DNA from 3 places in the Streptomyces sp. NPDC001617 genome. Region 3 is predicted to be linked to each of the others. Evidence: riboswitches for the same ligand, from Rfam matches in the RefSeq annotation. Region 3 holds a riboswitch; each other region holds the start of a gene.
What was found. Region 3 has a riboswitch for cyclic di-AMP ahead of ACWC09_RS09795 (NlpC/P60 family protein). Riboswitches for the same ligand answer to the same signal wherever they lie in the genome.
Positions count from the first base shown of each region.

Region 1: it holds a riboswitch for cyclic di-AMP, as region 3 does, so the genes downstream of both, ACWC09_RS37675 (M23 family metallopeptidase) here and ACWC09_RS09795 (NlpC/P60 family protein) in region 3, are expected to answer to the same signal.
Region 2: it holds a riboswitch for cyclic di-AMP, as region 3 does, so the genes downstream of both, ACWC09_RS30965 (M23 family metallopeptidase) here and ACWC09_RS09795 (NlpC/P60 family protein) in region 3, are expected to answer to the same signal.

Region 1 is NZ_JBSFHA010000068.1:39,302-44,711, reverse strand. Features, by position in the region: gene ACWC09_RS37680 (aldo/keto reductase) at 422-1,369, opposite strand; gene ACWC09_RS37675 (M23 family metallopeptidase) at 1,516-2,544, opposite strand; cyclic di-AMP (ydaO/yuaA leader) riboswitch at 2,557-2,713, opposite strand; tRNA gene ACWC09_RS37670 (tRNA-Met) at 3,043-3,116, opposite strand; gene ACWC09_RS37665 (helix-turn-helix domain-containing protein) at 3,315-4,181, shown strand; gene ACWC09_RS37660 (dihydrofolate reductase family protein) at 4,326-5,410, opposite strand, start outside.
Region 2 is NZ_JBSFHA010000048.1:51,292-56,701, forward strand. Features, by position in the region: gene ACWC09_RS30955 (M16 family metallopeptidase) at 1-1,337, shown strand, start outside; gene ACWC09_RS30960 (M16 family metallopeptidase) at 1,334-2,722, shown strand; cyclic di-AMP (ydaO/yuaA leader) riboswitch at 2,914-3,077, shown strand; gene ACWC09_RS30965 (M23 family metallopeptidase) at 3,090-3,854, shown strand; gene ACWC09_RS30970 (GntR family transcriptional regulator) at 4,043-4,735, shown strand; gene ACWC09_RS30975 (HPr family phosphocarrier protein) at 4,884-5,165, opposite strand; gene ACWC09_RS30980 (bifunctional acetate--CoA ligase family protein/GNAT family N-acetyltransferase) at 5,374-5,410, shown strand, end outside.
Region 3 is NZ_JBSFHA010000009.1:58,113-63,522, forward strand. Features, by position in the region: gene ACWC09_RS09780 (alpha/beta fold hydrolase) at 1-681, opposite strand, end outside; gene ACWC09_RS09785 (LysR family substrate-binding domain-containing protein) at 713-1,483, opposite strand; gene ACWC09_RS09790 (DUF5997 family protein) at 1,542-1,949, shown strand; cyclic di-AMP (ydaO/yuaA leader) riboswitch at 2,151-2,325, shown strand; gene ACWC09_RS09795 (NlpC/P60 family protein) at 2,334-4,289, shown strand; gene ACWC09_RS09800 (LysR family transcriptional regulator) at 4,351-5,256, opposite strand; gene ACWC09_RS09805 (M20/M25/M40 family metallo-hydrolase) at 5,353-5,410, shown strand, end outside.

The DNA.
Region 1 (5,410 bases), on a different contig from region 3:
AGACCCGACCGCCAGCCGACCAAGCCCCAACCCACCCACCGGCCAAGACCCGACCGCCAGCCGACCAAGCCCCAACCCACCGACCGGTCAGGTCCCAGCCCGTCGACCGACCAAGACCCGCCGCCAGCCGAGCACGCCCCAAACCGCCCACCGGCCAAGACCCGACCGCCAGCCGACCAAGCCCCAACCCACCGACCGGTCAGGTCCCAGCCCGTCGACCGGCCAAGACCCGCCGCCAGCCGAGCACGCCCCAACCCGCCCACCGGCCAAGCCCCGGCCGCCAGCCGACCAAGCCCCAACCCACCGACCGGTCAGGTCCCAGCCCGTCGACCGGCCAAGACCCGCCGCCAGCCGAGCACGCCCCAACCCACCGACCGACCAAGACCCGGCCCGTCGACCGGTCAGGTCCCGGGTCGGCCGGTCAGGCCGATGCCTCCGTCAGGCGGGCGATCTCCTGGTCCGTGAGCGTCAGGGTTTCCACTCCCAGTAGGGCCGGCAGCTGTTCCGGGGTGCGGGCCGAGGCGATCGGGGACACCACCGTCGGCTGGGCCGCGAGCCAGGCCAGGGCGACCGTCGGGACCGGGGCGTCGTGTACCTCGGCGATCTCGTCCAGGGCCGCCAGGACCTTCTGACCGCGCTCGGTCTCCAGGTGCTTGCCGGCGCCCGCCGCGGCGCGCGCGCCCTCGACCGTCGCACCGGGCCGGTACTTGCCGGTGAGGAAGCCCGAGGCGAGGGCGAAGTACGGGACGGCGGCGAGGCCCTGCCGGGAGGCGAGGTCCTGGAGGCCGCCCTCGTAGGTGTCCCGGGAGACCAGGTTGTACTGCGGCTGGACGGCGACGTACCGGGCGAGGCCCTCACGGTCGGAGAGGTCCAGGGACTCCTGGAGCCGCTCGGCCGTGATGTTGGACGCGGCGATGTGCCGCACCTTGCCCGCCCTCACCAGCTCGTCGAGCGCCCCGATGATCTCCTCGACCGGCACCTCGATCTTGTCGAAGTGGGTGTAGTAGAGGTCGATGTGGTCGGTGTCGAGGCGGCGCAGGGAGGCGTCGGCGGCGGCCTTGATGTTGGCCGCGGTCAGGCCCGGGAAATCGGGGTGCTGGCTCACCTTGGTCGCGATGACGACGTCGGACCGGTTGCCGCGGGACCTGACCCACTTGCCGATGATCGTCTCGGACTCACCACCGGCGTTGCCGTCGACCCAGTGCGAGTACGAGTCCGCGGTGTCCACGAAGTTGCCGCCCGCCGCCGCGTACGCGTCGAGAACGGCGAAGGACGTGGCCTCGTCGGCGGTCCAGCCGAAGACGTTGCCGCCCAGGGCGAGCGGAAAGACCTCGAGGTCGGAGGAGCCCAGCTTGCGAAGAGAAGTCATGTCCTACGTCAACACCCGCACCGGATACGGATCTTCCGGAACGGCCGCGAATTTCCCGTGAACAACCGGAGGGCTCCGCTCCGAAACCGGCTGCCCTGACGTCGGGGGTCGTCGCCAGGGCCGCCGGAGAATCGACGGGACGTGTCCTACGGGTTGAGGCCCTTGCTGCGCAGCCAGGTCATCGGGTCGATGCCGGTGGACTGCCCGTTCGGGTGGACCTCCAGGTGAAGGTGCGGGCCGGTCACGTTGCCGGTGGCGCCGATACGCCCGATGACGTCACCCGTGGCGACCTTCTGGCCGACGCTGACGCTGATCGAGGACTGGTGGCAGAACCACAGCTCGGTGCCGTCGTCGAGGGTGATGATCGTGCGGTAGCCGTACGACCCGGCCCAGCCGGCCTCGGTGACGGTGCCGGAGTGGATGGCCTTGATGAGGGTGCCCGTGGGCGCCGCGAAGTCGAGCCCGGTGTGATACCCGGAGGACCACATCGAGCCGGCCTGCCCGAAGGTGCCGGTGATCGTGTAGGACACGACCGGAAGCTTGTACTGCTTGGCCAGCTCGGCCAGGCGCGCGGCCTCGTCCGCCTTCTTGGCGGCGGCCTCCGCCTTCTCCTTGGCGGCCTCGGCCTTGGCGGCCGCGTCCTTCTCGGCCTTGGCGGCGGCGTCGTCGATCTGCCGGGCGAGGGCGGTCTCGGTGGCGTACTGGGCCTTGCTGTCGACCTGGACCTGCTGCGACTCGGCCTGCGCCATGATGCGGTCGCGCAGCGCCTCGCCGGCGTCCCTGGCACCCTGCGTGGTGTCCTCGGAGGTCACGCCGACGCTGCTGAGCGCCGTGGCGGAGCCCTTCGGGGCATCCGAGTCCCCGCCGAACACATGGGTCACGGAGGCCAGATCGGGCATCGATATGGAGACCGGCGGCTTGCCGGTGTTGGCGCTGGCCATGCCGCCCGCGCCGACGGCGGCTATGACACCGACGCCGAGAACCGTGGAGCTACGGGCGAGCCCGCCGCCGCCGCGCTGCTTGGCGACGCGGTGCCTACCACGTACCGGCCGTAGGGAATCCTCGGTGGGATTCCACTCCTCCCACTGACCCTCGTCGGTACGGGGTCCGGGAAAGCCGAAAGGCTCGGTGCTCGGCACGAACGGGGCTGCCGGGGCAGGCGGGTTGGACGCCACGTGGGCGTGCTCCTTTCCTTCCTTCTCGCCTACCGGGTTAGCTGACGGGTTCGGAGCAGGAAGGTCTCCTACGCGCGTATACCTGTCGTGGGCCCACGACGGCATCCGCGCGATTCACCCCAGGGTGGTGGTTCCCCGGTTCCCTTGCGGGATTCGGCGCGTGCGCACGGAGCCGACTCTTGTGACGGCTGGGACGACCGCGCTGCGTTATCGAACGTTAATAGACCCGGGGTGTGGATTCCAAGGTGTTCCGCTTGATCATTAACGTTCTTGGCCTGGACGTAGGACTCATGACCGGCGAAAAACGGGCGAGTTGGCCACTCCTCAGGATCTTCACAGCCATTGACCGTATGTCAGTTGTTATGCGGAGGGCGGCCGAACGATCACCCCGGGTGATGCCGTACGACAGGAGGGCCATGGCGGGAAACCGGGAAACTGGGAAACGGGAAAACGCTCAGGGCCGGAGTCCATGTACTGGACTCCGGCCCTGAGCCTGAGTAGCGGGGACAGGATTTGAACCTGCGACCTCTGGGTTATGAGCCCAGCGAGCTACCGAGCTGCTCCACCCCGCGTCGTTGTGACACCAGCATACGCCATCCGCGGGACGCCCAGCACCACGGTTTATCGCGGCCGGTTCTGGGGCGTGGGCCGGGGCCGGCCTGCGGTCCCTGCGCGGCGCCGGCGACCCGACCGCACCGGGCACAGGATGTCGGGTCCGGCACGGTGGGGCTTCCCTAGCGTGGAGATCAGTGAAGGAAGGACGGCCAGGAGTGCTGGAGCGGCTGAATCAGGCCATGGACCACATCGAGGAGCACCTCGATGAGCCCATCGACGCGGCTGAGCTGGCCCGTATCGCCATGACGTCGGAGTACCACTTCCGGCGGATGTTCTCCGCGCTGGCGGGCATCCCGCTCTCCGAGTACATCCGCCGCCGGCGGCTGACGCTCGCCGGGGCCGAAGTGCTCGCCGGGGAGCGGACGCTGCTCGATGTCGCGGTGCGCTACGGGTACAGCTCGGGCGAGGCGTTCGCGCGTGCCTTTCGCGCCGTGCACGGGGTCGGTCCCGGTGAGGCGCGGCGGACCGGCGCCGCGCTGCACTCCCAGCCTCGGATGTCCTTCCGGCTGATCGTCGAAGGGAGCGGCAGCATGCGGTACCGGATAGTGGAGAAGGACGGGTTCAGGCTCGTGGGCAGGGGGACACAGGTCCCGCTGGTCTACGAGGGGATGAACCCGGCCATCGTGGAGTTCGTCAAGAGCATCGGCAAGGAGACGCTGGGGCGTTGGCAGGAGTGTGTGGCCGGGGAGCCCGGCGGTGTCGTGGCCGCCGTCAGCAACCACTCCGCGGACGATGCGGAAGGCACCGAAATCGACTACTTCCACGGGGTGGTGAGCGACGTGGAGGTGCCCGGGGCTTCGGAGAGTCTGGACGTCGAGCCGGGGACATGGGCGGTGTTCGAGTCCTCGGGCGCGTTTCCGCTGGCGGTGCAGTACCTCTGGCGGGATGTGTACACCCAGTGGTTCCCGTCGAACCCGTACCGGAGCCGGCCGGGTCCGTCGCTCTCGCGCACGCGGGTGTCCGAGGACGGTACGCACGCGGACGCGGAGGTGTGGATTCCGGTGGAGCGGGTCGGCGGCTGAACCCCGACGCCGGCTACGGCTTGCGGAGCCGGACAAACCGGCCCAGCCGAACCCCGGGCCGGTACAGCCGATATCAGTCGCGGGGCAGCCGGCAAGGGCCGTGGGGAACTGCCGGCCGGCCCCCGCCCGCCCGCACCCCAGGACTCAGCTCAACAGATGCCCGTTGGGCCCCTTCGCCGGCCCCTCGTACTCCCCCAGCACCACCACATCGACCCCCGCCGCGGCCAACAGCCCACTCCCGTCGGCCTCTTCCACGAACGTGTCCGGCTCCCGCCAAGCCGTCACCACCCGCCGCACCCCCGCCTCCAGGATCAGCCGCGAGCACGGCTTCGGTCGGGACGCCCGTCGTGCGCAGGGCTCCAGGCTGCTGTACACCGTCGCGGTCGCCAGCCTCGCGTCGGCCGGGTCCAGCTTGGCCAGGGCGGCCTCCTCCGCGTGGACCGTGGGATCGCCGGCCTCACGGGAGTGTCCGCGCGCCAGCTCCGTGCCGTCGGCCGCCACCACCACCGCCCCGACGCTGAACGCCGTCTCGGACGGCGGGCACAGCGCCGCCAACTCGCAGGCGAGCCGCAGCCAGTGGCGGTCGGCGGCGGACGTCACCGTGCCGGCGCCGGGTGCCGTCGGCTCGTAGCGCATGAGGACCACGTCCTCGATGCGCCGGGTCTCCAGGAGGCGCAGCCGGCCGGCCTGGTATCCGCCCGGCCCGAACAGCCGAGGTGCCTCCGGATCGCCCACGAAGAGGGGAGCGAGGACCAGCTGGAGTTCGTCGGCCAGGCCCTGCTGGAGGAGCTGGGTGTGGATGGTGCCGCCGCCCTCGACCATCAGCCGCTGTACGCCGCGGGCCTCGTGCAGATGCTCCAGCAAGCGGCGCCAGTCGAGATCGGGGCCGAGCGGGACCACGTCGGCGGCGAGGCCGAGTGCGCGGGCGCGTTCGGCGCCCTTGTCCGTGGTACAGACGATCTTCTCTCCGCCCGTGTGCCAGAACTTCGCCTCCGGGTCGAGGTCGCCGGAGCCGCTGACCGTGACCTTGAGGGGGTACTCGGGTTTTCCCGCGGCCACCCGGGCGGCGCGCCGCTCGGGTGAGTTGACCAGGAGGCGCGGGTTGTCGGCGCGGATGGTGCCGGCGCCGACGAGGATCGCGTCGACGGACGCCCGTACCTCGTCGACGCGGTCGAAGTCGGCCGGGGAGGAGAGCAGCAGGCGCTCGGGGCCGGTGTCGTCGAGGTAGC
Region 2 (5,410 bases), on a different contig from region 3:
AGCACCGCCTGGCCAACGGGCTGCGCGTGGTGCTCTCCGAGGACCACCTGACCCCGGTCGCGGCGGTGTGCCTCTGGTACGACGTCGGCTCGCGTCACGAAGTCAAAGGCCGTACCGGCCTGGCTCACCTCTTCGAGCACCTGATGTTCCAGGGCTCGGGCCAGGTGAAGGGCAACGGCCACTTCGAGCTGGTGCAAGGCGCCGGCGGCTCGCTGAACGGCACCACCAGTTTCGAGCGCACCAACTACTTCGAGACCATGCCCACCCACCAGCTGGAGCTCGCCCTCTGGCTGGAGGCCGACCGCATGGGCTCCCTGCTCGCGGCCCTGGACGACGAGTCCATGGAGAACCAGCGGGACGTCGTCAAGAACGAGCGCCGACAGCGCTATGACAACGTGCCCTACGGCACGGCGTTCGAGAAGCTCACCGCCCTCGCCTACCCGGAGGGCCACCCCTACCACCACACCCCGATCGGATCCATGGCCGACCTGGACGCGGCCACCCTGGAGGACGCGCGCGCGTTCTTCCGCACCTACTACGCGCCGGGCAACGCCGTCCTGTCGGTCGTCGGCGACATCGACCCGGAGCAGACGCTCGCCTGGATCGAGAAGTACTTCGGCTCCATCGCCTCGCACGACGGCAAGCCCGCCCCGCGCGACGGCTCGCTGCCGGAGGTCATCGGCGAGCAGCTGCGCGAGGTCGTCCAGGAGGAGGTCCCCGCGCGCGCGTTGATGGCCGCCTACCGGCTGCCGCACGACGGCACGCGCGAGGCGGACGCGGCCGACGTGGCGCTGACCATCCTCGGTGGCGGCGAGTCCTCCCGCCTCTACAACCGCCTCGTGCGCCGCGACCGTACGGCCGTCGCCGCCGGCTTCGGTCTGCTGCGTCTGGCCGGAGCGCCCTCCCTGGGCTGGCTGGACGTCAAGACCTCCGGTGACGTCGAGGTGCCGGTCATCGAGACCGCCATCGACGAGGAGCTCGCCCGGTTCGCCGAGGAGGGCCCCACGGCCGAGGAAATGGAGCGCGCCCAGGCCCAGTTGGAGCGCGAGTGGCTGGACCGGCTCGGCACGGTCGCGGGCCGCGCGGACGAACTGTGCCGGTTCGCCGTCCTGTTCGGCGACCCGCAGCTCGCCCTGACCGCCGTCCAGCGTGTGCTGTCGGTGACGGCCGAGGAGGTCCAGGAGGTCGCCAAGGCCCGCCTGCGCCCCGACAACCGCGCGGTGCTCGTCTACGAGCCGCTCGCCGGAGAGATCGCAGAGGACGCAGATCCCCCGGAGGACCCCGAGGCCGAGGCCACGGTCGAAGCCGGCGACAAGAACGAGGAGGCGGCCAAGTGACCGAGCTCGCCACGATGGAGTTCCACCCGCAGCCCCAGGCCGGCGAAGCCAGGCCGTGGGCGTTCCCTGCGCCCGAGCGCGGCGCGCTCGACAACGGCCTGACGCTCCTGCGCTGCCACCGCCCCGGCCAGCAGGTCGTCGCCGTCGAGGTGCTCCTCGACGCGCCCCTGGACGCCGAGCCGGCCGGCTTCGACGGTGTCGCCACGATCATGGCGCGCGCCTTCTCCGAGGGCACCGACAAGCACTCCGCCGAGGAGTTCGCCGCCGAACTGGAGCGCTGCGGCGCCACCTTGGACGCGCACGCCGACCACCCCGGCGTCCGCCTCAGCCTGGAGGTCCCGGCCTCCCGGCTCGCCAAGGCGCTCGGTCTGCTCGCCGACGCCCTCAGGGCGCCCGCGTTCGCCGACAGCGAGGTCGAGCGGCTCGTCCGCAACCGTCTGGACGAGATCCCGCACGAGCTGGCCAACCCCTCCCGCCGTGCCGCCAAGGAGCTCTCCCGGCAGCTGTTCCCGGCGACCTCGCGCATGTCGCGCCCGCGCCAGGGCACCGAGGAGACGGTCGAGAAGATCGACGCGGCGGCCGTACGAGCCTTCTACGACCGTCATGTCCGGCCCGCGACGGCCACCGCCGTGGTCGTCGGCGACCTCAGCGGCGTCGACCTGGACGCACTGCTCGGCGAGACCCTGGGCGCCTGGACCGGCTCGAAGGCCGAGCCCCGCCCGGTGCCCGCGGTGACCGCCGACGACACCGGTCGCGTGATCATCGTGGACCGTCCCGGTGCCGTCCAGACGCAGCTGCTCATCGGCCGTGTCGGCGCCGACCGGCACGACCGGGTGTGGCCCGCGCAGGTGCTCGGCACGTACTGCCTCGGCGGCACTCTCACCTCCCGCCTGGACCGAGTCCTGCGCGAGGAGAAGGGCTACACCTACGGGGTGCGCGCGTTCGGGCAGGTCCTCAGGTCCGCCCCGGACGGCACCGGCGCGTCGATGCTCGCCATCAGCGGTTCCGTGGACACCCCGAACACCGGTCCCGCCCTGGACGACCTCTGGAAGGTGCTCCGTACGCTCGCCGAGGGCGGCCTCACCGACGCCGAGCGGGACGTCGCCGTACAGAACCTCGTCGGTGTGGCGCCGCTCAAGTACGAGACCGCGGCGGCCGTCGCGGGCACGCTGGCCGACCAGGTCGAGCAGCACCTGCCCGACGACTACCAGGCGACGCTGTACCAGCAGCTCGCCGCGACCGGCACCGTGGAGGCCACAGCGGCGGCCGTGAACGCCTTCCCGGTGGACCGTCTGGTGACCGTGCTCGTCGGTGACGCGGCCGAGATCAAGGAGCCCGTCGAGGCCCTCGGTATCGGTGAAGTCACCGTGGTGTCGGCCGAGTAGCGGCACGCGCGCGCAGGGGCCCTGGTGACGGATGCGTCACCAGGGCCCCCGTATGTCCGAATTGGGGCGGAGGTTGCCTGTCTGCCCTGTGGGATGCGCTACAAACACCGTGATCCGTTTGGGGATTGAAAGCGGCCCCGCTTAGCGTCGTCCGGGCTGTCCGTCAGGCACCGCGCCGCACCCGCGGCACCGGACAGCCATCGCCGAGTCCCCGTACGGCGCGAGCCAGGGGAGCCGGGGACCCACGTAGTCCCTGGGGTGAATCGGACGCCCGCGCAAGCCGCGAGGGGGTCCGTAGGAGACCTTCCTGCTCCGAACCCGTCAGCTAACCCGGTAGGCGAGAGGGAAGGAAAGGACCAGCCACTACATGGCGTTCATGTGCGCCACCGGGAAGCACCGTCGTCCCAGCCGCGTCAAGCGCGGTACCGCCGCGGCCGCCGGCGTCGCGGCCCTCGCCACCACCGGCGTGATCGGTACCCTCGCGGCCCCCGCGCTCGCCGCGGAGAACTCCGTCGAGCAGACCGGTCTCACCCCCGTCATCACCATCGGTGACTCGATCGCCGCCAAGATCGACGCCCAGGCCGACGCGCAGAAGCAGGCCGCGGAGGAGACCGCCCGTAAGAAGGCCGCCGCGGAAGCCGCGCGCAAGAAGGCCGAGGCGAAGGCCAAGGCGGAGCGTGAGGCCAAGGAGCGCGCCGCCCGCGAGGCCGAGCGCAAGCGCCTCAACACCTTCGTCGCCCCGATCGCCAACTCGTATGTCTCCACGGGCTACAAGACCGGCGGCTCCCTGTGGTCCTCCGGCAGCCACACCGGCATCGACTTCCACGCGGCGAGCGGCACCGTCGTCCACGCGGTCGGCTCCGGCACGGTCGTGCAGACCGGGTGGGGCGGCGCCTACGGCAACCAGATCGTGATCAAGATGGCCGACGGCACGTACACCCAGTACGGCCATCTGTCCTCCATCGGCGTCTCGGTCGGCCAGCAGGTGACTCCGGGCCAGCAGATCGGCCTCTCCGGCTCGACCGGCAACACCACCGGACCGCACCTGCACTTCGAGGCCCGCACGACTCCCGAGTACGGCTCGGACATCGACCCCGTCGCCTACCTGCGCTCGCACGGCGTGAACGTCTGACGACGGACCGCAAGATCTACCGAAACCCCGGCTCCTGGAGCCGGGGTTTCGCCGTTTCTGTCGCTCTGCTGTCCAAAAAATATCCATGGATTCCGGTCCGCCGTCGGAAATTCCGGCTCATTGCAATAGAGTCCTTGGACACAACGTCAATCGACGACGTTTCACGGGGATTAAGGCGGAGGTCGGTCATGCGTATTCCGGCGCACTCGGTGTGCACGGCCATCCGGGACGACATCGTCGCGGGTGTCTACGAGCGTGGCAGCCGCCTCACCGAGGAACTCCTCGCCCGCCGCTACGGTGTCTCGCGCGTCCCCGTCCGTGAGGCCCTGCGCACCCTGGAGGCGGAGGGCTTCGTGGTGACCCGGCGGCACGCGGGCGCGTGCGTCGCGGAGCCGACCGAGCAGGAGGCCTCCGACCTGCTGGAGATGCGCATGCTCCTGGAGCCGCTGGGTGCCTCCCGGGCCGCCCAGCGGCGCACCGAGGCCCATCTCAAGGTCCTCCGAGGCCTCGTCAGACTGGGCCAGGAGCGGGCCAGGAGGGGCAACAGCGAGGATCTGCGCTCCCTGGGGGGCTGGTTCCACGAGACGCTCGCCCAGGCCTCCGGCAGCCCCGCGCTGACCTCGATGCTGACCCAGTTGCGCCACAAGATCGCCTGGATGTACGCCGTCGACGCGCCCGCCAACCCGGTGGAGTCCTGGGCGGAGCACGGCGCGATCGTCGACGCGGTGGCCCGCGGGGACGGCGAACGCGCCCGTGCGATCACCACGCTGCACACCGAGCGCTCGACGGCCGCGCACCGGCTGCGCTTCGGCACCCCCGAACGCGTGAACGGTGTGAGGAACTCGCAACATCCCGTAAACATGTCGGGCCTGCGGCATTAACACGGGCGCCGTATACAAAGAGGAGACAATTCGCGGGGGATTATTTCTGCTGCCCGCAATGGGGAAATGCGAAGGGCTCGCCCGGTAAATTCCGGACGAGCCCTTCAGTGCTGCGGGACGGCGAGTGCCGCGACCCTCAATTCGCTTTTCAGACGGTCTCGGGAAGCTCCTCGAGCCCCTCCGCGACCAGCTTGGCGAGACGGTCGAGAGCGGCGTCCGCGCCCTCGGCGTCCGAGGCGAGGACGATCTCCTCGCCCCCCTGGGCGCCCAGGCCCAGGACGGCCAGCATGGAGGCCGCGTTGGCGGGGGTGCCGCCGACCTTGGTGATCGTCACCGGGATACCTGCGGCCGTGGCGGCCCGGACGAAGATGGAAGCGGGGCGGGCGTGGAGGCCCTCGGCCCAGCCGACGTTGACGCGGCGCTCAGCCATGTGATGCTGCCCTTCGGTTCTCAGGGTTGTCTAGACCAGTTTCCCACACCGTGAAGCGTCTCCGGAGCGGTCCTTCGTCCCGTCCGGGGTGGGTGGTCGGACCGCGGCCTCGGCCCGACTTCCGTCCTTCTTCAGTTCTCCACAGGCTGCTGTGTTCTCCACAGACTGCCTCGCGCCGTTGTCGGACGCGAGCCGTACTCTGGGGCCCATGCAGACCTCGTCGGACCGGCACGAGTACCCCGCCC
Region 3 (5,410 bases):
GTCGTCCTGGCCCCAGCACACCAGCGTGGGGATCGCGATCTCGCCGTAGCGGTCCTGCATCTCGTCGGTGTACAGCTGGTCGGCCTGGGCGATCTGCCGGTAGAAGGCCGCCTGGCCGAGGTCGCCCAGCCACGGCTGGACCAGGCGGTCGAGGACCGCGGGGTGCAGGCCGGGGCTGCTCGCCGAGCCCACGTACTCGCGTACCAGAGCCCGGTGCAGTGCGGGCGGCAGCTGCTCGAAGACGTCGGCATGCCTGCCGACCAGCCGGAAGAACGGGGACCCCCAGGGGGCCAGCGCGACCGGGTCGACCAGGGCGAGGGCGCGGTAGTGGGCGCCGTGCAGCAGGTGGGCCCGGAGGGAGACGGCGCCGCCGAAGTCGTGGGCCACGACCAGGGGGTCCGGCAGATCCCAGTGGGCGAGGAGTTCGGTGAAGACGCGGCCCTGGGCGGCCAGCGAGACGTCCTGGCCGGCGTACATCTCCGAGGCTCCGTAACCCGGCATGTCCCATACGAAGACCTGGTGCCGACGGACGAGGGAGCGGGCGATCGCGCGCCAGACGTACGAGGAGAAGGGCGTGCCGTGGAGGAGGACGACCGGGGTCTTGGCGGGGTCGCCGAGGCTGTCCCAGCGGACGTCACCGGCGGAGCTTCGGAATGTCCTGGTCAGGGTCCCCTCAATCACGGAGCTTCCTCTCGGCTGACGGCCGGGCGGCCTAGGAGCGGCGGCGGGGTTTCCCGCGGTTCGTGTTCTTGGTGCCCTTGGCGCCCTTGGTGCTGCTCGTCGCGCCGCGAGGGCTGCGGCCCTGTGTCTTGCCCGCGGTGGGCTTGCGCCGGGCCGCGGGCTGGTCCGCCGGCTTCTCCTGCGGCTGCGACCTTCGGCCCCGGGAGCTGTTCGGCGTGCGGCCCCGGACGATGCCGATGAAGTCCTCTACCAGGTCCGTGGTGGCCTCCTCCGGCCAGGACAGGGCGACGCTCGACTGGGGAGCGTCCGTCACCGGGCGGTAGGTGAGGTCGCGGCGGTGATGGAGGCGGGCCAGGGACTGGGGAACGACCAGGAGGCCGATGTTCGCCGCGACGAGTTCGATCGCGTCCTCGGTGGTGGCGGGGCGTTCGAAGGCGGGCTCACCGGGCGGGCCGTCCCAGTCGAGGACGTCGTCGAGGGGGTGAAGGAGCACCTCGTCGGCCAGGTCGGCGAGGGTGATCTCCTCGGCCGCGGTGATCACATGGTCCTTGGGGACCACGACCACCGTCGTCTCGGTGTAGAGGGGGATCGCGCTGAAGAACGCGCGGTCCACCGGCAGCCGCACCAGGCCCGCGTCGGCCTCGCCGGCCCGCAGGAGGTCGGATGCCTCGGTGACCGGTACGGCCTGGAGGGTCAGCGGGGTGTCGGGCAGGCGCTCGTTCCAGATCCGCACCCACTTGGCGGGCGTCGTCCCCGGGACGTACGCAAGCCGGAACGTCTGGGATGCTTCCGAGCCTGTCACCCCGCCAGGTTACCGGCCGTGGTCGGAGGTCTCGTACGCGCTCGATACCCTGGACCGTATGAAGTCGCACCAGACCACCCAGACGATGAAGCCCGCCACGGCGGCGAAGAAGCTGGGTGTGTACCTCGAGGCCACCCCCACCGAGTTCCGTGCGGGTGACGTCACGCGCGCCCGGCTCGACGAGCTGCAGGCGAATCCACCCGAGTGGTTGCGCGAGCTGCGGGCCAAGGGTCCGCACCCCCGACCGGTGGTCGCGGAGAAGCTCGGCGTGTCCATCTCGGGTCTCGCCCGCGGCGGGATCACCGAGCCCCTCACCACCGAGCAGATCGAGACGCTGAAGCAGGAGCAGCCCGAGTGGCTGGTGAAGGAGCGCGCCGTCCAGGCCGAGGTCCGCAAGGAGGGCGCGCGGATCAAGAAGCGGAACGCCGAGCGCGCGGCCGCCCACGACGAGCGCCCGCGTTCCTGACGCTCTCCGCTCGCCGGGTTGGACCACGGTCCGTAGTCGAACGGATGCCGTGCGTACACAACGGGCGGATCTGACGACGCGTCACGACGAAGGTCACAAAAGCGTATCGGACATTCCGGCCTTCAACCTTCACACGGGGCGCACAAGTTGGCTAACTTGGCCTCAGGCCGCTCGAGTCACTCCGGCGAACCCCGTCGGGAAGAGCGGCCTCCGCCGAATCCGGTGCGTCCGCATGGGCAGCCGGAGCCGGGGACCCAACCGAATCATGGGGTGAATCGGTCCAACTGTCCTTCGGGGCAAGGACCGTAGGGCAATCCTTCCGGAACGGCCGCCCGAACCCGACAGCTAACTCGGTAGGCGGAGTACGGAAGGAGTACGGCTCCCATGGCGCCGGAACGATCGTCGCGCGCCGGAGGCTTCGGGCTTCCCGGTGCGCGTAACTCCGACGAGGGACCCAGCCGTGAAGCCGTCCGGCAGCGGGTGAGCAGCCTCTACGACCGTGCCGAGGACGACACCGGCCAGTTCAACCTGACCCGGGTGCAGGGCTCGCGTGGTTCGCGGGGACAGGGCGGGAGTGCGCGCAGAGGCTCGGACCCCGATCTCGACAACGTCACCCGGCAGTGGTTCGACGTGGCGCGTGCGTCGCTGGGGCCGACGATTCCGGCCATTCTGCCGACCGACCGGAGGCCGGCCAGGGAGACGTCCGCCCGTCCGGCCGCGTCCCGGCCCGCGCGTCCGGCGGAGCTTCCCGCCGCCCGTGCGCTGGAGGCCCCCGGCCGGCCCGTGGCCGAGCTGCCCGCCGGAGGCGCCCGCCGTCCGGTGGCCGAGCTGACCTCCGGCCCGGTCGCCGAGCTCACGGCCGGTCCCACGCCCGCGCTGCCCGCCGTACCCAGTCCCCGGCAGGAGGCCGCCGGAGCTCCCCCGACCCCGGCGGCCCCCGAGTCGAGGCAGACGGTCCTGCGCCGGTCCAAGCAGGACAGTCAGCGCAAGGTCGCCGCGGCCAGCGATCTCCTGTACCGGCACATCGCCCGGCAGACCTCGGTCCCGCGCGCGGCTGTCGCGACGCCGGCCTGGGCGGCCCAGGGCACCTGGCAGACAGCGACTCGGCAGAGCACACCGCCCGCGGCGATCGAGCCCACACCGACCCAGGTCAACTGGGCCGTCCCGGCCCAGCGCACGGCGACCGACGCCCCGACGGCACAGCCCGGCTGGGACACCGGCGCACAGCAGGCCGTGACGCCGCAGGCGGCCCTGGAATCCCGACGCATGCAGCCCGGGGCGGACATCGGGACACCGCAGGCCCCCGCATCGCCGCCGGGTCTTGAGGCCCGGCGCATGCAGCCGGGCTCGGACTCCGGGACACCGCAGGCCCCCGCATCGCCGGTGGGCCTTGAGGCCCGGCGCATGCAGCCCGGCTGGGACACCGGCGCACAGCAGCTCGTGGCTTCGTCGACACGGCGGGAAGCCCGCCGGACGCAGCCCGGCTGGGACACCGCCGCCCAGCAGCTCGTCACCGAGTTCACGACGCCCCAGGCCGCGCCCGCGCAGGCCGACTGGGCCACCCAGGTCCAGCAGGCCGCCATATCACCCGCGACCCCCGAGGCCCGGCAGACGCAGCCCGGCTGGGACACCGGGGCGCAGCAGCTCGTGGCACCGCTCACGGGGGGCGACCCCCTGGCGGCACAGCCCGGCTGGGCGACCATGATCCAGCAGCCCCTCGCCACGCGCACCGCGGCCGACGCCGTGTCGACACAGGTCGGCTGGGACACCGCCGCCCAGCAGCTCGTCGCTCCGTCGGCACCCCAAGTCGACTGGCGGGACCCGGTGGCGCAGGAGCAGGCGCGCCGCGCGGCCGACGAGGCTCGGCGGCTGCAGGAGCCGTCGGTTCTCGACACCGGTGTGCCGGCGGTCGAGGACTGGCGTGGGCAGCAGCCGACCGTGCTCGAGACGGGCGTCCCGGCCGTCGAGACGACACCCAGCGCCACCAAGGCCGACCGTGCCGTCGCCTTCGCCCGCGCGCAGATCGGCAGGCCGTGCCTGTGGGGCGGGGTCGGGCCGGAGTCGTACGACAACTCCGGGCTCGCCCAGGCCGCCTGGAAGGCCGCCGGTGTCGCCCTGCCGCGCAGCACGCACGAGCAGTCGAGCACCGGCATGGTGATCCCGGTCGCCGAGAGCCGTCCCGGGGACCTGATCTTCTTCCACGACAACTTCAGCCACGTCGGCATCTACACCGGCAACGGCCTGATGATCCACGCGCCCGGTCCGGGCTCGGTCATCCGTGAGGAGTCGATCCACAACGCCGGGGAGGCGGCGATCCGTATCGCGGTACGCCCCGCGTGAGGCCCGGGACGCCGGTCGAGCCGTGACAACGGCGGCTCGCCGGCCCTCGCCCGCGTGAAGCTCAGGTGCGCCGGTCCAGCCGTGACACCAGCGACTCCGTGAACTGCGAGGCCGCCCACGGCAGTCGGCGGCCGAGCATCGTCTGGACCTGGGCCTCGCGCTGCCTGAAGACCGGGTGGTCGATCCGGACGTGGGCGACGCCCTCCGTGCACGCGCCCTCCTCCAGATCGCCGAGATCGCCGACGAGGGCGATGCCACCGCCCGATCGTACGAACTCGTACTGTGGGGCGAGCGCGTCACAGACCAGCGCGGGACGGACCGTGAGGCCCTCCAACTGGACTCCGATGTCGAAGAGTTCACGCTGGCTGGTGCCGGCCGAGCCGAGCGCGAGCGGATGCGCGCACAGCTCGGCCAGGGTGATCCGGTCCCGGTCGGCCAGCTCATGGCCGGCCGGCACGATCGCGGCCACCGGGATGACGACGGTGCACTCCACCCGCACATCGTGCTGCGGACCCATGGCGTAGGTGGCGGCGACGTCGGCGATCCCCTCCGCCACCCGCCGGGTCGCCTCCTGGCGGTCCACGATGTCGAGGCGGAAGACGACATCCGGATGCGCGCGCCGGAACTCGGCCATCACGCCCGGCACCACCCGCCGGCCGAACCCCTCCGAGCAGGCGACGGTCACACTGCGGACGTCGGCGCCGCGCCCGGTGCGCAGTTCGTCGACCAGCGCCGCCGACTCGGCCTCGCTGCGGCGGGCATGGGCGAGCAGCCGGGAACCCGCCTCGGTCACGGTCATCCCGCGCGGATGCCGGACGAACAGCGGCACCCCGATCCCCGCCTCCAGCTTGGCGATCTGCCGGCTGATCGCCGACGGGGCGACGTTCAGCGTGACAGCGGCCTCGCTGACCGATCCGGTCCGCGCGACCTCCAGGAAGTACGTGAGGTGCACCGGCACGAGCTGCATGCGGCCCCCTGGTCGTGGTGTGCCGAAATTAGAACGCGGGGCGCTACAAACGGCAATGGTCGACGACCCGAATCCGCCCTACGCTGCATCGGCATGATGCCTGCGCAACTGGTCCGGAAGGCCGAGGAAATCGTCGACTCGGGTGCCTTCTTCA